Regions from separate parts of the Pseudoalteromonas sp. Angola-7 genome, predicted to be linked through region 2. Evidence: predicted binding sites of a transcription regulator. Region 2 holds the regulator's gene; the other holds the start of a gene.
The links. The regulator NrdR, encoded in region 2, represses ribonucleotide reductase genes. The targets are predictions, from matches to a motif close to AAACACNANATNTNGTGTTT.
Positions count from the first base shown of each region.

Region 1: the regulator NrdR is predicted to act here: its motif matches at 1,814-1,833, upstream of nrdA (class 1a ribonucleoside-diphosphate reductase subunit alpha).

Region 1 is NZ_JAQREL010000004.1:344,976-349,362, forward strand. Features, by position in the region: gene nrdA (class 1a ribonucleoside-diphosphate reductase subunit alpha) at 1-1,690, opposite strand, end outside; gene PSH50_RS08620 (HAD family hydrolase) at 2,758-3,438, opposite strand; gene ubiG (bifunctional 2-polyprenyl-6-hydroxyphenol methylase/3-demethylubiquinol 3-O-methyltransferase UbiG) at 3,438-4,148, opposite strand; gene gyrA (DNA topoisomerase (ATP-hydrolyzing) subunit A) at 4,327-4,387, shown strand, end outside.
Region 2 is NZ_JAQREL010000019.1:19,340-23,726, forward strand. Features, by position in the region: gene ribBA (bifunctional 3,4-dihydroxy-2-butanone-4-phosphate synthase/GTP cyclohydrolase II) at 1-220, opposite strand, end outside; gene PSH50_RS19120 (riboflavin synthase) at 250-903, opposite strand; gene ribD (bifunctional diaminohydroxyphosphoribosylaminopyrimidine deaminase/5-amino-6-(5-phosphoribosylamino)uracil reductase RibD) at 920-2,053, opposite strand; gene nrdR (transcriptional regulator NrdR) at 2,056-2,505, opposite strand; gene glyA (serine hydroxymethyltransferase) at 2,871-4,127, opposite strand.

The sequences.
Region 1 (4,387 bases), on a different contig from region 2:
CGCCACGCTCTTTAGCAAGCTCGTTTGATGCCTTCATTAGGTAGTATTGAATTGCTTCAAACGTTTTGTGAGTCAATGCATTAGCACTGCCATCTGAGTAACGCTTACCATTTTTAGCGAGGTAGTAAGCGTAGTTAATTACGCCTATTCCTAACGTACGACGGCCCATAGTGGCATTACGTGCAGCCGGTACTGGGTAGTCTTGGAAATCAAGTAGGTTATCAAGTGCACGTACTGCAAGCTCTGCAAGCTCTTCAAGTTCATCAAGTGACTCAATAGCGCCTAGGTTAAATGCAGATAGCGTACAAAGTGCAATTTCGCCTTCTTCATCGTTTACGTTATTTAACGGCTTAGTTGGCAATGCAATTTCTAAACATAAGTTAGATTGGCGAATTGGCGCCACTTTAGAAATAAACGGGCTGTGCGTATTACAGTGATCCACGTTTTGTAAATAAATACGACCTGTGCTGGCACGCTCTTGTGCGAACATTGAGAAAAGCTCAATCGCTTTAATACGCTTTTTACGAATAGACTCGTCTTGCTCGTATTTTACGTATAACGCATCAAACTCGTCTTGGTCTTCAAAGAATGCATCGTAAAGGCCAGGCACATCTGATGGGCTAAATAACGTAATGTAGTCGTCTTTAATTAAACGAGAATACATTAGTTTATTAAACTGTACGCCGTAATCTAAATGACGAACACGGTTATCATCAACACCACGGTTATTTTTAAGTACCAGTAGGTTTTCTACTTCTAAATGCCAAAGCGGGTAGAATAACGTTGCAGCACCGCCACGTACGCCACCTTGCGAGCAGCTTTTAACCGCTGTTTGAAAGTGCTTATAAAAAGGAATACAACCTGTGTGGTACGCCTCGCCATTACGGATATGGCTACCTAATGCACGAATACGGCCGGCGTTAATACCAATACCTGCACGTTGTGAAACGTACTTAACAATGGCAGATGATGTGGCGTTAATTGAATCAAGGCTGTCGCCACATTCAATAAGTACACACGAGCTAAACTGACGCGTAGGCGTACGCACACCCGACATAATTGGCGTAGGTAAAGAGATTTTAAACGTTGATACTGCATCGTAAAAACGTTTGATGTAGTCAGTACGTGTTTCGCGCGGGTAGTCAGAGAATAAACTCGCAGCCACTAAGATATATAAAAACTGGGCGCTTTCGTAAATCTCACCCGTTACGCGGTTTTGTACTAGGTATTTACCTTCAAGCTGCTTTACTGCTGCGTAGCTAAAGTTAAGATCGCGCGAATGATCAAGATAAGCATCTAGCTCATCAAGCTCTTGCTCTGTGTAATCAACGAGTAAATGAGCGTCGTAGCGTTTGTCTTCAACCATTTTTGTAACATGATCAAATAAACGTGGTGGCTCAAACTGGCCATACGCTTTTTTACGTAAGTGGAATACAGCTAAGCGGGCAGCTAAGTACTGGTAGTCAGGCGACTCTTTTGAAATTTGATCGGCTGCTGCTTTAATGATGGTTTCGTGAATGTCTTTTGTACGAATACCGTCGTAAAATTGAATGTGTGACTTTAATTCAACCTGTGAAACCGATACGTTGTTTAAACCTTCGGCGGCCCATTCAATAACGCGATGGATCTTATCAAGATCTAGAGGCTCTTTACGCCCGTCACGCTTGCTTACAGATAACTGTTGGTTCATAGCTTTGCCTGTATTCCTTGGGAATTGTGTATTTTGACCAATGCTTTATACCTCGCTAAAGCAAGGTACGTATTCATTTATTATAAGTTTCACCGTATTGGCGAATTTAATTGAATAACATTTGGCCACAATATCTGGTGTTGTTCAATTTAGAGATCACAAGATAGTGTGGTCTGAGCTGATTTGCAAGGGACATAATTGCCCCTATTTGTGGATAACTTTGGGATAACGTATTTGTGTTAGTAGTCACTCACCTTCGAACAATCATTTAAGTTGAAATAGCTAAAAATCAACTAATGATCTGCTAAATTTATGCATTTTGAAAATAAATTTCGACTGCTTTTTTTATCATCAAGCTTTGCATAAAAACTAACACAATCACAATATGTAGTGTTTAAAAATTTACATGGCACTATATATGGTTTTAGTGGGCTACCTAAGAGAATTGTTTTGACTGAGTGATCTAACAATTTCAAAAAAAAAAGCATAATCAAAGCTAAGAAATAGAAATGGGCTAAAAAATAGCCCATTTAAATTTAAGCAAACAGCATGCTGCTGAATGTAAGAATTTTAAAAATAGTTATTATCGCACTCTCTGAAATTTCTATAGACAAACTGAATTTCAATTTTAATTTTCCTAAATCTGAAGTTAGTCACTTGCCGATAATATAAGAATAAGTTACGCTCAAATTTCCACAATTAGGCGCCTTTCTAAAATTTTGGCAAGTGTCTTTGCTGATATCATATTCCAGTTTTGAATGTGATATCAGCCCCTCCACTTAGTTGAAATATCAACTCCATCAAAGTGTTAATAAAACTTTAATCCTGCCTGTGCTGATTTGCAAGGGACATAACTGCCCCTATTTGTGGATAAGTCTAGGATAAAATAATTGTGTTAGTAGATACTTACCCGTAAACAATTACTTGGTTTAGGTGTTTAAAAAGTAAACTAATGTTCTGCTGAATTTATGCATTTTTAAAATAAATTTCGACTGCTTTTTTATCATCAAGCTTTGCATAAAAACTAACACAATCACAATATATAGTACTTAAAAATTTACATGGCACTATATATGGTTAAAAGCATCAATAGGGGTGTGCCAGTTAAAATCGGCTTCCCAGCCCTTGGCCTCATCAATACTTGGTATATAGCCCCAAAGGGCTGTTGCTGTGTGCATACCTGCGGCTTTACCTGCTTCTATATCACGTTGAGCATCACCTATGTATAAACAACGCTTAGGATCTACGTTCATCAGTTTTGTACAGTGTAGTAAGGGTAAAGGTGATGGCTTAGCCTCGGTGAGGGTATCGCCACTGATCACAACGTGTGCATTTTTTAAAGCGGGTATAGCAGCCACTAATGGATCGGTTAAAAACCCTGGCTTATTAGTCATTATTCCCCATTTTATACCTTGGTTATCAAGGGCTATGAGTAATGATTCTATACCTTCAAAGCAGCGGGTGTGTGTCGCTAGGTTTTGGCTGTAGTGGCTGACTAATTGTTTTATTCGTTCAGTTTGTGGTTGCGATGCCCATTGCGCTTTAAAGCCAAGTTCAAGTAGTGCGCCGGCGCCATTAGACGCTACTTTTTTATAAGCTTCAGGCGTAACTTGCGCAACACCTTCACTTTTAAGTACAGCATTTAAAGCAGCACCTAAATCGTCTGCTGTATCAAGCAAGGTGCCATCTAAATCAAATAAGAAAGCGTCGTACTCAAAAGGAGTTAAGGGGGTATGAGAGCTAGCCATTATGCTAACTTCTCAAAATGAAGAATGTAATTAACACTCACATCTGTATTTAATGAATACTGCTTAGAAAGCGGGTTGTAACCCAGGCCAGCACTGGCACGTACTTTTAAACCGGCTTGTTCAGCCCATGCAATAAGTTGTGCAGGTTTGATAAATTTGTTGTGATCGTGTGTGCCCTCAGGCACCATTTTTAACAGCTTTTCAGCACCTACAATAGCAAACAAATAAGCTTTAGGTGTTTTATTTAGGGTTGAGAAAAACACATCAGCCCCTGGCTTGGCAAGCTCTGCGACTGCATGAATAATAGAAGCAGGATCAGGTACGTGCTCTAGCATTTCCATACAGGTTATTACATCAAAGCGAGCAGGGTGCTGGGTTGCAAATTCTTCTGCAGGTACTTTTATATAGTCAACATTTACACCGGTTTCTAGGCTATGAAGCTTTGCTACGGTGAGTGGCTCTTGCCCCATGTCTATACCGGTTACGTGTGCGCCCATGCGTGCCATGCTTTCGCTAAGAATGCCGCCACCACAGCCTACATCGAGTGTTTCTTTATCAAATAAGCCTTGGGTTTTGTTAGCCACAAAGTCTAATCGTAATGGGTTAATTTCGTGAAGAGGTTTAAACTCTCCGTCTTGGTCCCACCATCGCTCTGCAATGGCTTCAAATTTTGCTATTTCTGCGTTATCTACATTTTGATGTTCGGTCATAAAATACTTCCTCGTCAATCTGAGGCCATTATATAGGGCTAAATTGATAAATCGCAAAGTTTTGCGCCTGTAAATTTAAATTAATTGTGATAGCATGGTCGCTTAGAAATAATAACAAATACTCTTGGCGCCTAATACCGGGTTGCTAAGAGCTGATACTGAAGGAATGTGATATCAAATGACTGATCTCGCCAATGAAATTCTGCCAGTCAATATTGAAGACGAGTTAAAAAACTCCT
Region 2 (4,387 bases):
CCATTAACGGTAAATCAAGCTGCTCACAACGCTCTTGCGTCATTGTTAAACAAATTAAGCCACGGCCATGAGTGGCCATAAAGTTAATTGCTTCGGCGCTAATGTGCTCTGCTGCAATGATTAAATCACCTTCGTTTTCTCTGTCTTCGTCATCCATTAAAATAACCATTTTACCGGCTTTAATGTCGTCGATGATTTCTTGTGCGCTGTGTAAATTCATAAATTTGCTCGTGTAAGTTATCAGTGTCGTTATTTAACAAAACCAGCTTTAGCTAGTAAGCTCATTGAAATATCTGAGCCAGTCGGCTGCTCAGCCCCTTTAATAAGGCGCTCTAAATAACGTGCAATTTGGTCGACTTCTAAATTAACGCGTGTGCCCACTTTAAAATCAGCAATGGTGGTTTGCTCGCTTGTGTGCGGCACTATGGTTAATTTAAATGTATTACCTTGTACAGCGTTTACTGTCAGGCTTATACCATCTATACATACAGACCCTTTGTAAGGAATGTACTTCATTAAGTTTTCATCGGTGCTTAGCCAATATTCTGTGGCGCGCGCATTACTAGTAATGGCTGTAATGGTTGCAATGCCATCAACATGACCTGACACTAAATGCCCGCCTAAACGTGAAACCGGCTGCATGGCTTTTTCAAGGTTAACTGTTTGGCCAATATTATAATTTGCAAACCCAGTTAAGCTGATAGTTTCGTTTGATAAGTCGGCACTAAAGCCATCAATGTGCTTATCAACTACCGTTAAACATACGCCATTTGTGGCAATGCTATCGCCAAGCTTTACATCGCTCATATCAAGATTAGCGCTTTGAATGCGAATGGCTAAATCGCCTTGTTTTTTTTGTAATAGCGCAATTTTGCCTGTGGCTTCAATTATTCCAGTAAACATAGCCCTACTCTTTTAATTAAGTGATTGGAATGTGTTTTGTGGCGGTTATACGTAAATCATCGCCTATTTTCACACACTCTTTAAACGTCAAATTAACGGTGTTTTGCATATCTGTTAGCGGTGCAAAATTAACTAAGCTTTTTGCATCGCACCCCATTAGTTTAGGCGCTAAATAAAATATATATTCGTCTATTAAATTAAGCTCTGTCATTTTACCGGCAAGTGTAGCACCCGCTTCTAAATAAACATGATTAAATTGCAGCTTAGCAAGGTGCGCTAAAACAGACGTTAAATTAACTTTGTTATTTTGCTGTGGCACTTCTATATGCCTTACAAAATGCGGCCACTGCGTTGATTTATCAACCTTGGTAGTAAAAATTATTATTTCACTTTCAATATTAAATACTGCCAGCTCTGGTGTAAGCCTATTTTGTGAGTCAATTATAACACGCACCGGTTGGCGTAGGGGTAAATCGGTAGGCAAAGCCTGTGGCAACTCGCTTAACCTCACATTGAGCTTAGCATCATCGGTAATAACCGTATCGGCGCCCGTTAAAATAGCGCAGCTTTGTGCTCGGTGTAATTGTACATCTTGTCGCGCAGCGCTGCCGGTGATCCACTTACTTTGGCCATTTTTAAGCGCGGTTTTACCATCAATGCTGGCCGCCATTTTACACGTAACATACGGAAGCCCGTGCTCCATACGCTTAAAAAAGCCTAAATTAAGTGCGCGCGCTTGCTGCTCTAAAAGCCCAAATGCCACCTCAATACCGGCATCGCTGAGTATTTTAAGCCCTTTACCTGCTACTTGAGGGTTGGTGTCGACCATAGCTGCAATAACTTTTACTACACCTGCCGCTTTTAAGCCCTCTGCACACGGCGGAGTGCGTCCGTAATGGCTACACGGTTCAAGCGTAACATACGCTGTCGCGCCTATTGCGTTTTCACCTGCTACAGCAAGAGCATTAACCTCAGCATGCCCCTGCCCAGCTAATTGATGAAACCCTTCACCAATTATGTGGTTATCTTTAACTAAAACACACCCTACATTAGGATTGGGGGTGGTTGTAAATCGCCCTTTTTTAGCAAGCTCGATGGCACGTGCCATGTACATTTCATCTTGCGCAGTAAAGGTTATTTGGTTTTGCATTATTACTCCCCTAAACGGGCAATTTCTTCACCAAATTCGCGTATATCTTCAAACGAGCGATACACAGAGGCAAACCGCACATAGGCTACTTTATCCAGTTTTTTAAGCGCCTCCATTATGCACTCACCCACAAGGTGACTTGATATTTCTCGCTCGCCGGTAGCACGCAACTGCGATTTAATAATATTAACCACTTCATCCACTTGCTCTGTACTAACAGGGCGTTTTTCTAGGGCGCGATTAAGGCCATTGAGTAGCTTATCTTCATTAAAGGGCTCTCGGCTGCCATCTTGTTTAATCACACGTGGCATAACTAACTCGGCGCCTTCAAAGGTAGTAAATCGCTCGTGACACTCGTTACATTCACGACGACGGCGAACTTGGTGGCCTCCGCCGACTAGGCGAGAATCAATAACTTTAGTATCTTTTGCGGTACAAAATGGGCAATGCATAACTCGGTACTTCCGTTTTAAAACAAAAAAGGCCGCTATTTAGCGGCCTTTTATCTTAGCAAAAAAATAGGGCCTGTTGGCCTTTCAGGATTAAATTTGTTCTATCTAGGGGTGATTTGATCGCGGCGCGAGGTTTGTAACCTAGTGGGCTAAGTAAAAACCGAGCAACAAAGAGTAAATCGCCCCTAGGACGAACCCGAGGGCAGTGCATGTTTGGCATTTATGCTGCGTTATCGCCTATTTGTGTGGAGTAACCACACTACATAGACTCTGCCTTGCCTAAAAACCAAACATACTACTGCAAATTAAACCTCGAAAGGTAAACAGGCCCCTTGTTGTGATCTAAATTACTGCTGCTTATGCAATTAAGCGTATACAGGTAGTTTTGCACAAATTGCTTTAACTTTTTCTTTAACTTGCGCTTGTACTGACTCATCGTTGATGTTGTCTAATACGTCACAAATCCAGCCAGCAAGTTCTTTCGATTCAGCTTCTTTAAAGCCTCGACGCGTAATTGCAGGTGAACCAATACGCAAACCAGAAGTAACAAACGGTGAGCGAGGATCGTTTGGTACAGAGTTTTTGTTCACAGTAATATTTGCATTGCCAAGCGCTGCGTCTGCATCTTTACCTGTGATATCTTTATCGATTAAATCAAGTAAGAATAAGTGATTTTCTGTTTTATCAGATACGATTTTGTAACCGCGCTCTTGCATAACAGCAACCATAGCTTGAGCATTTTTAACTACTTGTGCTTGGTATGTTTTAAATTCTGGTTGTAGAGCTTCTTTAAATGCCACTGCTTTTGCAGCAATAATGTGACATAAAGGACCACCTTGGCCACCTGGGAACACAGCGCTGTTAAGCTTTTTGTAAATTGCTTCGTCGCCACAAGCAGAAATAATTAAACCACCACGAGGACCTGCTAATGTTTTGTGTGTTGTTGTTGTTACAACATGCGCGTGAGGTACTGGGCTTGGGTAAACACCCGCGGCAATTAAACCTGCAACGTGAGCCATATCAACAAATAAGTAAGCACCTACTTTATCAGCAATCTCACGGAATTTAGCCCAATCAACAATACCTGAGTACGCAGAAAAACCACCAATAATCATTTTTGGTTTGTGCTCAAGTGCTAGCGCTTCTACCTGTGCGTAGTCAATTTCGCCAGTTGCTTCGTCTAGCCCGTACTGGATTGCATTGTATAGCTTACCTGAGAAGCTTACGTGTGAACCGTGCGTTAAGTGACCACCATGAGCTAAGCTCATACCAAGCACAGTGTCGCCCGCTTCTAATAATGCTAAGAAAACAGCTGCATTTGCTTGAGAACCCGCATGTGGCTGAACGTTTGCGTAGTCAGAACCAAATAGCTCGTTAGCACGATCAATTGCAAGCTGTTCAACAACGTCTACGTGCTCACAACCGCCATAGTAACGTTTGCCCGGGTAACCTTCTGCGTATTTGTTTGTAAGCTGCGAACCCTGTGCTTCTAGTACGCGTGGGCTACAGTAGTTTTCTGATGCGATTAATTCAATGTGCTCTTCTTGGCGAGCAGTTTCTTTGTTTATCGCGTCAAATAACTCTGGATCAAAATCCGAAATATTCATGCTACGTTCTAACATTGGGGTCTCCTAGGGCAACGTGTATGGTGTTTTTTAGAGGCTTTATTGTACGCTTTAAACGACTCTTTGCCTACGCTCTTAAGTTGAGGATATTTAAACAGGGATTGAATCTATTTCACAGCGTTTTTAAGATGATATTTTTTTATAAATGCATTAATAATTTAAATGATTTTTATTTTTTACATTTAATTAGTTAATGATAAATACTTTATTTAGCGCGTTAAAAATACAAAAAAAGCGGCCAAAGCCGCTTTTTTAAC